DNA from 3 places in the Saccharopolyspora sp. NPDC050642 genome. Region 3 is predicted to be linked to each of the others. Evidence: riboswitches for the same ligand, from Rfam matches in the RefSeq annotation. Region 3 holds a riboswitch; each other region holds the start of a gene.
The links. Region 3 has a riboswitch for thiamine pyrophosphate ahead of thiO (glycine oxidase ThiO). Riboswitches for the same ligand answer to the same signal wherever they lie in the genome.
Positions count from the first base shown of each region.

Region 1 (4,205 bases), on a different contig from region 3:
GCGCAGTTCGACGTCGTCGACGTGCGCGACGAGCCGTCGGTGGCGCTGGCCGGCGCCGCCTCGCACACCGGCGACGACATGTTCTTCGGCGTCGAACCCGGCCTGTACCGGGACGACGACCTGCGCGAGGTCATGGTGTGCCTGCAGTCGGACCTGCTCGACGTGACGGTGCCCGCGCTGGCCGGATTCCTGCTGGACACGCTCAGCGAATGGGGCGTGCGACCCGAGCAGGTCGGCATCGTGGAGGGCATCCCGCGGGTGGACCGCGAGGTCTTCGCGCTGGTCGAGCACGACCTGCCGGGCGCCCGGTTCTACCCGTTCGCCGAGATCATGGACGCCGGGCTGCCCGCGACGGGTGGGCAGCGCTGGCTGTCCAGCCGGTTCCACCTGCACCTGATGGCCGCGGCGGCCGGGGCGCACGGGGTCGCGGTGTCGATCAACTCGGGCTACTACACCAACAAGCACCGGTCGCTGATCGACCGCGGTTCCGGCTGGACGCTCAGCGAAGGACTGCGGGTCCCGGCCATGCCGACCAGCGGCGGATTCGCCACCGACGTGCTGCGAGAACTGAAGCAGGCAAAGGAAGAACTCGCGAAGGCGATCTACGGGCGCTGAGCTACTCCTCGCCGCCCGCGATGTCTTCGCGCTGCCGACGGCGGTCGGCGATGTAGAACGGCGCAGCCGCCAGCACGGGCACCAGCATGCCCGCGATGACGATCAGAAGAGAAGTGCCCACGGCCGACGAAACTCCGTCCACGGGTGGAAGAATCCACGCTTTGCTCCTCGCCCGGACGGGCGTCTCGCAGAGAGCATCGCTGCACCGCACGATACGTTAGCGGTGCAACATGTGCGCCCGGTCACATCGAGTCGGCGCGGATTATTCCCACCTCGCAACGGGTTTCGCCCGTGGGCCCGCTGCCGCCCGACCCGCCCGCGCAACTTGCGCCGCCGCGCGGACGAGCCGGGAAATCCTCAGCCGAGGAAGCGCGCGGTGGGCCATTCCTCCTTGATCCAGGCGCTGTTCCAGAACAGCCACTCGTACTCGGTGGCCCGGGTGAACGCTTCGAGCATCCGCTGCCGGGTCTCGTCGTCCGCGGCCTCGGCGACCCGATCGGTGAGGTCGCGGGCGGTCAGCACGGCCGCGGCGAACTCGTCGTCGGCGTAGGTCTGGATCCACGCCCGGTACGGGTGGCCCTCGGCGCCTCCGGTGGCCTCCAGGATCGCGGTGCCGACGTGCTGGTACACCCAGAAGCACGGCAGGATCGCCGCCAGCAGCACCGGATACGCCTCGGTCAGCGCGTTCGCGCGCAGGAACGAGGTGTAGGCCAGGCAGGACGGGGACGTGCCGATCCCGGCGATCTCGGCGTCGGACAGGCCGAACTCGGCGACGTACCCGGCGTGCAACCGGCGCTCCTCGACCAGCGCGCCCTGCGAGGCGCCGGCGAGGAACGCGGCGTCCTCGGCGTTGTCGGCGCGCGTCGCGGCGGCGGCCAGCGCCTGCGCGAAACCGACCAGGTAGCGCGCGTCCTGCACGATGTAGAACGCGAAGCGGTCGCGGTCCAGGGTGCCGTCGGTCAGCGCGGCGTTGAACGGGTGCTCGACGATCGCCTGCTGCAGATCGGCGGTGTGCGCCCAAGCCTTGGCGCAGAAACCGTCGGCGGGCGGAGCGGGCAACTTGCTCATCAGAACCTCTCGTGATCGTGTCTCGGCACCGCGGCGAACGGCGCACGCAATTTCAATGGAAATCGAAGGTCCGATTTCCATTGAAATTGCGGCAGGGCGGGTCGCCGGGTCACCACCAGTGGTGGAAGTGGTGGACCGGGCCGTGGCCGTGGCCCACGTCGAGCCGGTCGGAGGCGCGCAGGGCCTCCGTCAGGTACTCCTTGGCCTCGCGCACCGCTTCGAGCCAGTCGCCGCGCTGCGGCCGCAGCGCGGCGATCGCGGCCGACAGCGTGCAGCCGGTGCCGTGGTCGTTGGTGGTCGCGACCCGCTCGCTGGAGAGGAACTCGGCGATCCCGTCGCCGTACAGCAGGTCCACGCTGGTCCCGCCGTCGAGGTGGCCGCCCTTGAGCAGCACCTGCTTCGCCCCCAGCCCGGCCAGCCGCTCGGCCTGCGCGGGCATGTCGGCGGGGTCGGTGAGCTCCGGCTCGCCCAGCAGGTCCGCGGCCTCCGGCAGGTTCGGGGTGATCAGGTCCACCCGCGGCAGCAGTTCCTCGCGCAGCGCGCCGACCGCTTCCGGGGCGAGCAGCCGGTCCCCGCTCTTGGCGACCATCACCGGGTCCAGCACGACGTGCGGCGGCGCGTAGCGGTCGAGCACCTCGACCACCGCGCGGATCACCTCGGCGTTGGCCAGCATGCCGATCTTGACCGCGTCCACCCGCACGTCGTCGAGCAACGTGACCAGCTGCGCGGTGATGAACTCCGGCGGCACCTCGTGGACCTCGGAAACCCCGGTGGTCGTCTGCGCGACCAGCGCGGTGATCACGGACATGCCGTAGGCGCCGTGCGCCGAGAAGGTCTTCAGGTCGGCCTGCACGCCTGCTCCGCCGCTGGGGTCGGTGCCGGCGATGGTCAGCACATTGGGAACCATGACGTCCCTCCGCTAGTACGAGCTAGGTCAGGTTCAACGGGTCTGTTCTCAGCCCGGCAGCCGGGCACCCCGCGTCACTGCCACCAACCTAACAACCGGGCCCGGCCCGCGACCACGCCCGCCTTGCTGTTTCCGAACTCGTTCTGCGTGGCGGTGCAAGTAGCGGCCCCCTGCGGGAGTTACAGACGCCGCCTGGACTCCGGGATCCCCGACTTGCGAATGACCACGCGGCATCGGGGACTGGCCTCGCCCAGTAGCCCAGAAGGGCGGGCACGGTCTGAGAACCCGCGGCGGTGCGAGTTGCGAGGGTGGGCTACGCGGCTTCGCCGCTTCAAAGCGCAAAAGCCCGCGCTGCCGCAGCCTCCCGGGCAGCTCTCAGTCGATCAGGCCCACCACCACGCCGGCGGTGAGCACCTCGCCGGGCCGCACCTGGTGCCACAGCGTGCCGGTGGCCAGCGCGGAAACCCAGCCGACCGTCCGACCGCAGCGATCGCCGCCCACCCGGATCTCCGCCAACCGGTCGCCCACGCGCACCCGGCTGCCGTCCGCGACCAGCCAGCACACCAGCACGCCGCGCGCCGGATCGCGACCGGCCTGCCTGCGCCCGAGTTCGGGGAAGTGCACCTCGGTCATCCCGCTCCCCTCGATGATCGCCCCAGCATTGCCCCAGGTGCGCCGCGCGACAAGACCGTTCGGCGGCCGGACCACTCCGATCGCCGAGCCGTCCGCCTGCTCCGATCGGCCCACGCGACCCGGGCGGAATCGGCACAGCGATCGAATTCACACCGTGAAGGCACCCACCGGTAGGCAAGGGGACCCTTCATCGCGGACTAAAGTGGTTGATGATGGAAACCACGACCGATGCCCCGAGCTTCGCCCGTTCCCGCCGGCAACCCCGGCCGGAGGATCCCGCCCGGATCTGGGCCCCGCTGGCGGACCTGACCGAAGCCGCCGTGGCGGCCGCCGGCTCGGGGACGGTGGCGATCACCCGCGGATTCGACCGCAACAGCAGGCAGCGCGCGAAGGCGCTGCGCGAGCTGCTGAACCGGCGCGACGTCGACGCCGTCGAAGTGACGCCGGCTCCGGGCAGCGCCCGGCTGCTGGCCGACGTCGACGTCACCGCGGTGGTCAACCTGATCGGCGCCGGGTCGTGGCAGCCCTACCGGGTGGCCGCCGAGCTGCGCGCCCCGGTGCTCACGCCGAAGCCGGGCGACGGCCCGGCCGAGGAGGTCACGCGGGACGTGATCGCCCTGGCCGGCGACTCGGGCCACCGCGACGTCGCGATCTCGCACGTCGCCGTCCGCTCCGAGGACCCCGCCGCCAGCCGGCTCACCCTGACCTACGACGGCGAGCAGCTGACGGTGCCCGGCGGTTGGTTGACCATCGCGGTGCAGGGCAGCGAGCTGGAGGTCAAGGTCGGCGGCGTGGACTTCCCGGAGCGCACGCTGAGCACCGGCGAGATCCGGGTGGAGGCCTTCGACGCGCCGCACCGGCTGGTCCGCGACGAGCTGCCGATCGCCGACTTCGAAGAAGCGGCGGTCACCTTCACCGCCGAGGCGAACGGCCTGGTGGTCCGCCCGGTCTGAGCCCCAGCCCGCCGACTCACGTCCGCAGC
Region 1 covers NZ_JBFAIN010000021.1:19,256-23,460, reverse strand. Annotated here, with positions in the region: gene AB0H93_RS27525 (polysaccharide pyruvyl transferase family protein) at 1-615, shown strand, start outside; gene tenA (thiaminase II) at 973-1,683, opposite strand; gene thiD (bifunctional hydroxymethylpyrimidine kinase/phosphomethylpyrimidine kinase) at 1,793-2,590, opposite strand; TPP riboswitch at 2,578-2,672, opposite strand; gene AB0H93_RS27510 (hypothetical protein) at 2,966-3,337, opposite strand; gene AB0H93_RS27505 (hypothetical protein) at 3,436-4,176, shown strand.
Region 1: another riboswitch for thiamine pyrophosphate. It lies ahead of thiD (bifunctional hydroxymethylpyrimidine kinase/phosphomethylpyrimidine kinase); the one in region 3 lies ahead of thiO (glycine oxidase ThiO).

Region 2 (4,205 bases), on a different contig from region 3:
CCGTCGAGGTAGGTGTTCCAGCCGACGTGGTCCACGTGCAGGTGCGTGTTGATCACCAGGTCCACGTCCTCCGGCCGCACCCCGGCCCTGGCGAGGTTGCCGAGGAAGTCGGTGTTCAGGTGGCTCCACACCGGCGAGTACGGCCGCTCCTTGTGGTTGCCGACGCCGGTGTCGACCAGGATCGTCCTGCCCTCGCTGCGCAGCAGCCACGTCTGGATGGCCGACACGCAGTCGCCGGTGCGCGGGTCGAGGAAGTCCGGGGCGAGCCAGGGAGCGTTCCAGGCTCCTTCGGGACTCTCCGGGAAGAAGGTGTCCGGCGGCATCTCGACCGGACCGAAGTACTCCACGACCCGGGTGATCGTGACATCGCCCAGCACGATTTCGCGCATGTCCCCTCCGGGGTGTTCGCTGGTGTTCCGTCCACCGTGCGACCCCGGTGCGCCGACCGGCCAGACCCGCGTTCGCCTACCCCCGGCAGGGTCAGGCTCACCGGCCGAGCGGGGCGGATACTGCGGGTATGGGTGTTCCTGGCTTGCTGGGCGAGTTCCTCCGGGCACGGCGTGCGCGCCTGCGCCCCGACGACGTCGGCCTGCCCGAGTTCCACGAGCGGCGACGCGTGGCGGGGTTGCGGCGGGAAGAACTGGCGCAGCTGGCCGGGGTGAGTGTGTCCTATTACACGCGTCTAGAGCAGGGCCAGTCGGTCAACGCCTCCGACGCGATCCTGGACGCCCTCGCCGGAGCCCTGCGGCTCGACGAGCACGAGCGCGAACACCTCCACCAGCTCGCCTCGCGACGTCCCCGACCACAGCGCCGCCCGCCGCTGGAACGGCTCGACCCCTTGACCCGCGACCTGATGCGATCGTTCGAGGCCGTGCCCGCGCTGGTCCTCGGCAGGCGGACCGACGTGCTGGCCTGGAACGCGCTGGGCCACGCACTGCTGGCCGGGCACCTCGACCGAACCGCTCCGGAACGCCCGGCGGACCGGCCGAACATGGCCCGGATGCTGTTCCTCGACCCGCACACCCGCGACCTCTACGCGGACTGGCAGCGCAAGGCGCGCGCCGTGGTCGGCAACCTCCGGCAGGTCGCGGGGCGGCATCCCGAAGACGCCCTGCTGGCCTCGCTCGTCGGCGAACTGTCCATGAAGAGCCCGGAATTCGCGGCGCTGTGGAGCGATCACCGGGTCAAACCCTGCGAAGCGGACGAGTACGAGCTGCGCCATCCGCTGGTGGGCCCGCTCGCGGTCGCGCAGCAGATCCTCGTGCCGGCCCGCTCGCCGGAGCAGTCCGTGGTCGTGGTCACGACCGCGGACGGCTCCGGTGCGGAGAACGCGATCAAGCTGCTCGCGATGCGTGCGCGGGATTAGCGCGCGTCTCAGCTCTCCGCGCCGCGGCGGCGGAAGGCGCCGATGATCGCGGCCGCCAGGGCGGCCACGACGAACGACGTGAGCGCGGCGCTCATCCACGCCGGGACGGTGAAGCCGAGCGCGTCCCGCAGACCGGTCCACAGCCGGCTCCACCAGCCGAGTTCGCCCGGGTTGATCAGCTGGAACGCCGCGAAGCCCAGGAACCAGGCCAGCAGCATGCCCCAGCGGGACGGGGCCTGCGCGGACAGGTCGTAGCTGCGGCGGCGGCCGTGCAGGAAGTAGTCCACCGCCAGCACGCCGAACATCGGCACGAACACCGAGCCGATCAGCAGCAGGAAGTTCGAGAACTCGGCGATGTCCAGGGTCAGCGCGAGCAGCGTGATCAACGCCCCGATGATCACGCACAGCACCCGGCGGTCGGCGCTGGGCCGCAGGTTCTGGATGGAGACCGCGGTCGAGTAGGTGTTGGCGAAGGACTGGTCGACCTCGCGCAGCACCAGGATGCCGAAGAAGATCACCCCGAGCGGCACGGCCAGCATCGGGTCGAACACCTTGTCCGCGTCGCCGGCCACCATCGCCAGCCCGATCAGCCCCAGCAGGTAGCAGGCGATCTGGGTGACCGAGTAGCCCACCGTCGCGGCGGTGAACGCGCCGGACACCGACTTCGAGTGCCGCGAGTAGTCCGAGGCGACCGGGATCCAGGACACCGCGACCGCCAGCGCAGCGTCCGCGCCGGGCCAGAAGCCCTGCCAGGAACCGGTGTTCATGTCCGGCAGCGGCTGCCGCAGCAGCTGGACGAAGAAGTACACCATGGCGATCGCCACCGCGATGCTGACGTAGCGGCGCAGCAGGCGCAGCGCGCCGAGCGGGCGCAGCGTGAGCACGGTGGTCAGCGCACCGGCCACCAGCACGTACAACCAGTGCGGGCCGCCGCCGAACAACGCCTCCGCGCCCTGCGCGATCACCAGGAGTTCGAAGGTTCCCCAGCCGATCAGCTGCAGGATGTTCAGCACCGTCGGCAGGTACGACAGCTTGGTGCCGAACAGGCCGCGCAGCAGCATCATCGCCGGGGCGCCGGTGCGCGCTCCCGGAACCGCCGCGAGGCCGACCATGATGCTGCCGATCACGGTGCCCACCACGCACGCGGTGACGGCGGCGGCGAACGACAGCTGCGGCACACCGGCCGGCGCGAGCACGGCCAGCGCACCGCTGAAGCCGAGCAGGCTCACCCCGAGGTTGCCCCAGAACGCGCCCTGATCGAGCACGCCGAGCGTCTTCGGCGCCGGTTCGTCCAGGGTGTGCGGAACTTCGGCACGATCGACGTCAAGCGCCATCAACAGCTCCCTACGCCGGCATTATCCGGACAGGTTCTGCGGTCGGCGGCGCGGTGGTGCCACCCTCTCAGCCCGGTACGCCCGAGCTCCCGCGTGGATTGAGTCGGCGACACCCTACCCCGATCAGGTGACCGATGCCAGCCGGGTCACCGGCGGCGGTTGCCGAACAAGCCGCGGGTGATCTCCCGCCCCAGCGCGCTCGCCGCGGAGCGGAAGAACGACCGCACCGCGGGATTGCCCATCGCCTTCTCCAGGAACCCCGACGCTTCCGACTTTTCCGGCACTTCAGGCTTTTCCAGCATCTCGGGCGCGGCGGCGATCTTCTTCGCCAGGAGTTCGTATGCGGATTCCCGATCTACGGTCTGCTCGTACTTCCCATGCCGGAGCAGGTCGGCGACCGCCAGCTCCGGTTCGCCGAAGAACTCGTCCCCGCCCCGGGCCTCCAAATTGGACAGCGCCCGCAGGATCACGCCCGCGCTCGCGGCCGAGGCCCCGCCGATGCCCTTGAGCTCGGCCTTCCCCTCGTCGCTGGTCAGGTACTGGATCACCGAGCGCAGGTCCTTGATGTCCAGCAGCGCCAGCCCGCGCTCGTCTGCCCAGTGGAAGATCAGGCCCAGCGTCGACTCCTGCGTCGCGTTCAGGCCGAGCACCTTCGCCAGCAGCAGCGGCCCGAAGCCGGTCACGGTCGCGCGGATCGGCACGCCCCGGCCGTCGGTGCCCAGCGACAGGAACTGCACGGGGAACGCCGCGGGCCGCCAGTCGTCGCCGACCTCGGCGGCGCGGGCCGCCACCTTGCCCCCGCCCTCCCCGGGAGCGGACAGGCCGGAGAGGTCGCCCTTGACGTCGGCGAGCAGCACCGGCACGCCCGCGTCGGACAGTTGTTCGGCCAGCAGCTGCAGCGTCTTCGTCTTGCCCGTGCCGGTCGCGCCCGCCACCAGGCCGTGCCGGTTCATCGTCGCCAGCGGGATCCGCACGGCGGCAGCGGCATCGACCGAGCCGTCGACGACCACCGCGCCGAGCTCGACCGCCGCGCCTTCGGTCGCGTAGCCCGAAGCGATCTCCTGTGCCGCGTTGCCCGCCACCGCGCCCTCCGCTCCTCGCCGGTTCCCGCCCGCTCGACGCTATGCCGCCGGGTACCCGCCAGGGCGACGCGCCACCCGGACGAGCGATACTGGCCAGGGTCGGTATTGACCTCGACCTTGGTGCAACTCCTAGCCTCGGGAACATCGGAACACGACGAGGAAAGAGAGAACACCATGCCCGTCCAGCTCAACCACACCATCGTCGCCACGTCCGACAAGGTCGCCCACGCGCGGTTCGTGGCCGACCTGCTCGGCCTCCCGGACCCGGAACCGTTCGGCCCGTTCATGTGCGTCCAGACGAGCAACGACGTCACGCTGGACTACCTGGAGACCGACGAGAAGATCGTCCCGCAGCACTACGCGTTCCTGGTCAGCGACGAGGAGTTCGACGAGATCTTCGGGCGGATCAAGGCGCAGGAGCTG
Region 2 covers NZ_JBFAIN010000006.1:263,875-268,079, forward strand. Annotated here, with positions in the region: gene AB0H93_RS13180 (MBL fold metallo-hydrolase) at 1-389, opposite strand, end outside; gene AB0H93_RS13185 (helix-turn-helix transcriptional regulator) at 518-1,366, shown strand; gene AB0H93_RS13190 (cytosine permease) at 1,375-2,700, opposite strand; TPP riboswitch at 2,691-2,803, opposite strand; gene AB0H93_RS13195 (helicase HerA-like domain-containing protein) at 2,847-3,782, opposite strand; gene AB0H93_RS13200 (VOC family protein) at 3,957-4,205, shown strand, end outside.
Region 2: another riboswitch for thiamine pyrophosphate. It lies ahead of AB0H93_RS13190 (cytosine permease); the one in region 3 lies ahead of thiO (glycine oxidase ThiO).

Region 3 (4,205 bases):
CCAGCTTGACCCAGTTCGTCTCCAGCGCCTCCCGCGCCAGCTGCGCGGTCAGCACGGCCTCCGCCGCGGTCCGGCAGCCCGCCGTGTTCGGCAGCGCTTCGATGCCGAGCTTGCGCAGCAGGTCGAGCACCCCGGTGCCGCCGCCGGCGTCGGCGCGGCGCATCGCCACGGTCGTCAGCTCGGTTCCGGACGCGATCAGCGCGCGCTCCAGGACCGCGAGGTTCGTCGCCCCTCCGGTCCCGGTGATCAGCCGCGAACCGAACTCGCGGCCGGCGATCACCAACGGGTCGTCCATGACTCTCCTAACAACGGGTCCACCGAATCCGGGTAGCGCGGGATCCGGTGTGCTTCTGTTGCCCCGCAAGGGGTTCGGGCCGGAGGGGCGTCAGCCGCCCTGCACTGCGGTGAGGACCTCGATCGCGGCATCGGGGCGCAGCGCGGTGCCCGGCCACAGGGCGCGCGGCACCACGGCGCCGTCCAGCGCCACGGCCACGCCCCGCTCGGGCACCCCGAACTCCCGCAGCACCGCCGCGAGCGTTGCGTCGGCGGCGACCTGCCGGGTCTCCCCGTTGATCACGACGTGCACTGGTGTCCTCCCCATCGGCTCGGATCGGCGGCCTTGATCTCGACAGCGGGTTCCTCGTCGCGCAGCAGCGCGAGCGCCGCCTCGACCGTCACCGGGGCGAGCAGGAAGCCGCCGCGGTGGTGCCCGGTGGCCGCCAGGACGCCGGGTTCCAGCCAGCCGAGCACCGGCAGGTTGTCGTCGGTGCTCGGGCGCAGCCCGGCCGCGGCCTCGACCAGCCGGTATTCGGCGATGCCCGGCATCAGCCGCTCGGCGTCGGCGATCAGGTCCCGCACCCCGCCCACGGTGACCTCGGTGTCGAACCCCACCTCGTACTGGGTGGCACCGAGCACCAGGCCGCCGTCGTCGCGCGGCACGAGGTAGGTCTGCCGCCCGCGCACCGGGCCGCGGATCGTCCGGCTCGGTGGCGGCAGCGCCGTGCTCCGCGCGCGCAGGCGGAGGATTTCGCCCTTCACCGGCCGAATCCGGTCCCGCAGCGCGGGATGCAGCGCGCCCGAATGCACGCCCGCCGAGATCACCGCGACATCGCAGTCCACAGTGGAATCTTCGAGCTCCACCGCGCCGGGCCGGACGTGCTTCGCGTTCGTCGCGACGAACTCGACGCCCGCCGCGGTCGCGGCCGCGCGCAACGCGGCCAGCGCGAGGCGGTTGTCGACCGCGAGATCGCCCGGCACTTCGAGCCCGCCGCGCACCGCCGGGCCCAGCGACGGTTCGAGCCGCCGCACCTCCCGGCCGGTCAGGCGGGTGACGGCGCGGCCGAGCCTGGCGAGGTACTCGGCCAGGTTGTCGAGCTCCGCGCGGTCCGCGCTGTCGACGCCGACGACCAGGGTTCCCTCGCAGCGCAGCCCCGAAGGCAGGCCCGAGGCCCGGGCGAGTTCGTCGGCGAACTCCGGCCAGAGCCGCAGCGACGCCGCGCCCAGTTCCAGCAGTTCCTCTTCGCCGGGCCACGCCTCGGCGAGCGGCGCCAGCATCCCGCCGGCCACGTTCGACGCCCCGGACGCCGGTTCGGCGTCGACGAGTTGCACATGATGCCCGGCAGCGGCTGCGCGCCACGCCACGGACATGCCGATCACGCCGCCGCCTACGACGACGACGCGTTTGTTCCGTTCTTCAGACACTCCACGCTCCCTGCGCCGGCATGACCCGGATCAGGTTCGACGGTCGGGGCCAACGCCCCCTCTCAGCCCGGCACCCGGGCTCCCGTGCTCACCGCCAACCACCGTACCCGCCGAGGATCGCCACGTCGTTACCTGTCTTGAACTCACTTTGCGTAGCGGTGCAGGTAGCGGAACCTCGGACGCCGCCTGGACTGTGGGAGCCCCGACACACGTATGCCCAATACGACGCGTCGGGGCTGTCCTCGCCAGACGACGCCCGAGAACCCGCGGCGGTGCGAGTTGCGAGGGTGGGCTAAGCGGCTGGCGCCGCTTCAAAGACAGGCGGTCGAGCAACTTTCACAAATTTCGGGCGCCGAGTGGGAACGCGCGCCGGTGCTCGCGTTCGCGCGGTCCGGCGGCCGCGTCGCGGGAGGCTACCCTGTGGGGCATGCCTGGATTGGACGGCTTCGGCATCCGCGCTCGCCTCGACGAGGCGCGGCTGTACCTGTGCACCGACGCGCGCGCCGAGCGCGGTGATCTCGCGGAGTTCGCGGACGCCGCCTTGGCCGGCGGGGTCGACATCATCCAGCTGCGGGACAAGAACCCGAACGGCGCCCCGCTGGAGGCCCGCCACGAGCTGGCGGCGCTGGAGGTGCTGGCCGAGGCGTGCCTGCGGCACGGCGCGCTGCTCGCGGTCAACGACCGCGCCGATGTCGCGATGGCCGCCGAGGCCGACATCCTGCACCTCGGGCAGGACGACCTGCCGGTGGAGATCGCCCGGCGCATCGTCGGCGAGCACGTCGCGATCGGCCGGTCGACGCACGACGTGGTGCAGGCGGACGCCGCCGCGACCGAGCCCGGCGTGGACTACTTCTGCACCGGCCCGGTGTGGACGACGCCGACCAAGCCGGGCCGCTCGGCGGCCGGGCTGGAGCTGGTGGAGCACGCCGCGGAGCACCGCGGCCACGGCCGGCCGTGGTTCGCGATCGGCGGCATCGGCCCGGACAACCTGGACCAGGCCCTCAAGGCCGGCGCGGAGCGGGTCGTCGTGGTCCGCGCGATCACGGAGGCCGAGGACCCGCGCGCCGCGGCCCGCGAGCTCCGCGTCCGCCTGCCGTAACTCTCGGCGGCGGAGCGATTTCGCCCCGGACGCGACGCAGCCCCCGGCCGGGTGCCGGGGGCCGGTCTGGTGGCGCTTACTGGGTGAGCAGGGTCAAGCCGTAGGCCTGCAGGATCTCGTTCACCGGCTGGAAGTAGGTCGTGCCGCCGGAGCTGCAGTTGCCCGAACCGCCGGAGGTCACGCCCTGGGCCTGGCTACCGGACAGCCAGGAGCCGCCCGAGTCGCCGGGCTCGGCGCAGACGTTGGTGCGGGTCAGGCCGGTCACCGTGCCCTGCGGGTACTGCACGGTCTGGTTCTTGGCCTGCACCGAACCGCAGTGCCAGCCAGTGGTGGAGCCGGAGCGGCAGATGGACGCGCCCACGGCGGACTCGCTGGAGCCCGCGACGCCGACGGTGCTGCCGTTGTACCGGTTCACCAGCGGGCGCGGGGTGTCGGCGGAGCCGACCCGGACCCAGCCGTAGTCGTTGCCCGGGAACGACGAGCCCTCGAACCGGCCGGTGGGCTGCGAAGTGGAGTCGCCGACGCTGCCGCAGTGCCCGGCGGTCACGAATCCGCCCTGCACCGAGAATCCGACGGAGCAGCGGGAGCCACTGCCGATGTAGTAGGCGTTGCCGCCGATGACATCGGCGTAGGTGCGGGGGTTCTCCAGCGATTCGGTGACGCGCACCGCATCCGTGATGACCCCGGAGGTGTGCACGAACCGCGCCGCGTCGGGGGCGGTGCCCGGCCTGGTGGTGACGACGACGGAGTTCACCTTGCCGTCGACGTACCAGCCGGAGACGCCCTTCGGGGCGATCGAGCTGCGCAGGTTGAGGCCTTCGACGACCCCGTTGAGCTGCTCGATGCTGTAGATGACGAGCTTCGGCTCGGCGCCGGCCGCGCGCACCTCGTCGAAGCGGGCCTGGTCGGTGACGCCGACGACGAGCTTGCCGAGCGCCGGGTCGAAGTAGGCGCCGCCGTAGGTGCTGCCCAGCGCGCCGCTCAGCCGCTCGTCGGCCTGGGCCGCAGCGGCTTCCTGGTCGAGCCGCTGGAGGGCCTGGTCCCGGTCCAGGCCGAAGTCGCGCTGCATCGCGTCGAGCAGGGTCGCCGCTTCTGCCGCGGGCGGCGCGGTTTCGGTCGCGGTGGCGGGCATGGTCAACGCGGCCACCGTTCCCGCCGCCAACATCACGGTCCCGGCCACCCGGGCCGCGAGTCTGCGCTTCATCTGATGTCTCCCTCTTCGTGAGCTGGATCTCATCGCCCCGTCGCCGATCCAGTATCAGAGGAGAACATCAGTCCCACATCCGCCTTTCGCCCCATTCGCCCAAAACGCCTCCTGCGCAACTCGATTGAGCTAGCGCAGGAGGCGTTTGGCCTGGATTTCCTATCCCCCAGAAGAAGACTGACGCGGCTCGCCGGTTTCGAG
Region 3 covers NZ_JBFAIN010000002.1:11,662-15,866, forward strand. Annotated here, with positions in the region: gene AB0H93_RS03755 (thiazole synthase) at 1-295, opposite strand, end outside; gene thiS (sulfur carrier protein ThiS) at 386-586, opposite strand; partial or broken gene thiO (glycine oxidase ThiO) at 574-1,704, opposite strand; TPP riboswitch at 1,692-1,797, opposite strand; gene thiE (thiamine phosphate synthase) at 2,129-2,800, shown strand; gene AB0H93_RS03775 (S1 family peptidase) at 2,877-4,004, opposite strand; gene AB0H93_RS03780 (hypothetical protein) at 4,164-4,205, opposite strand, start outside.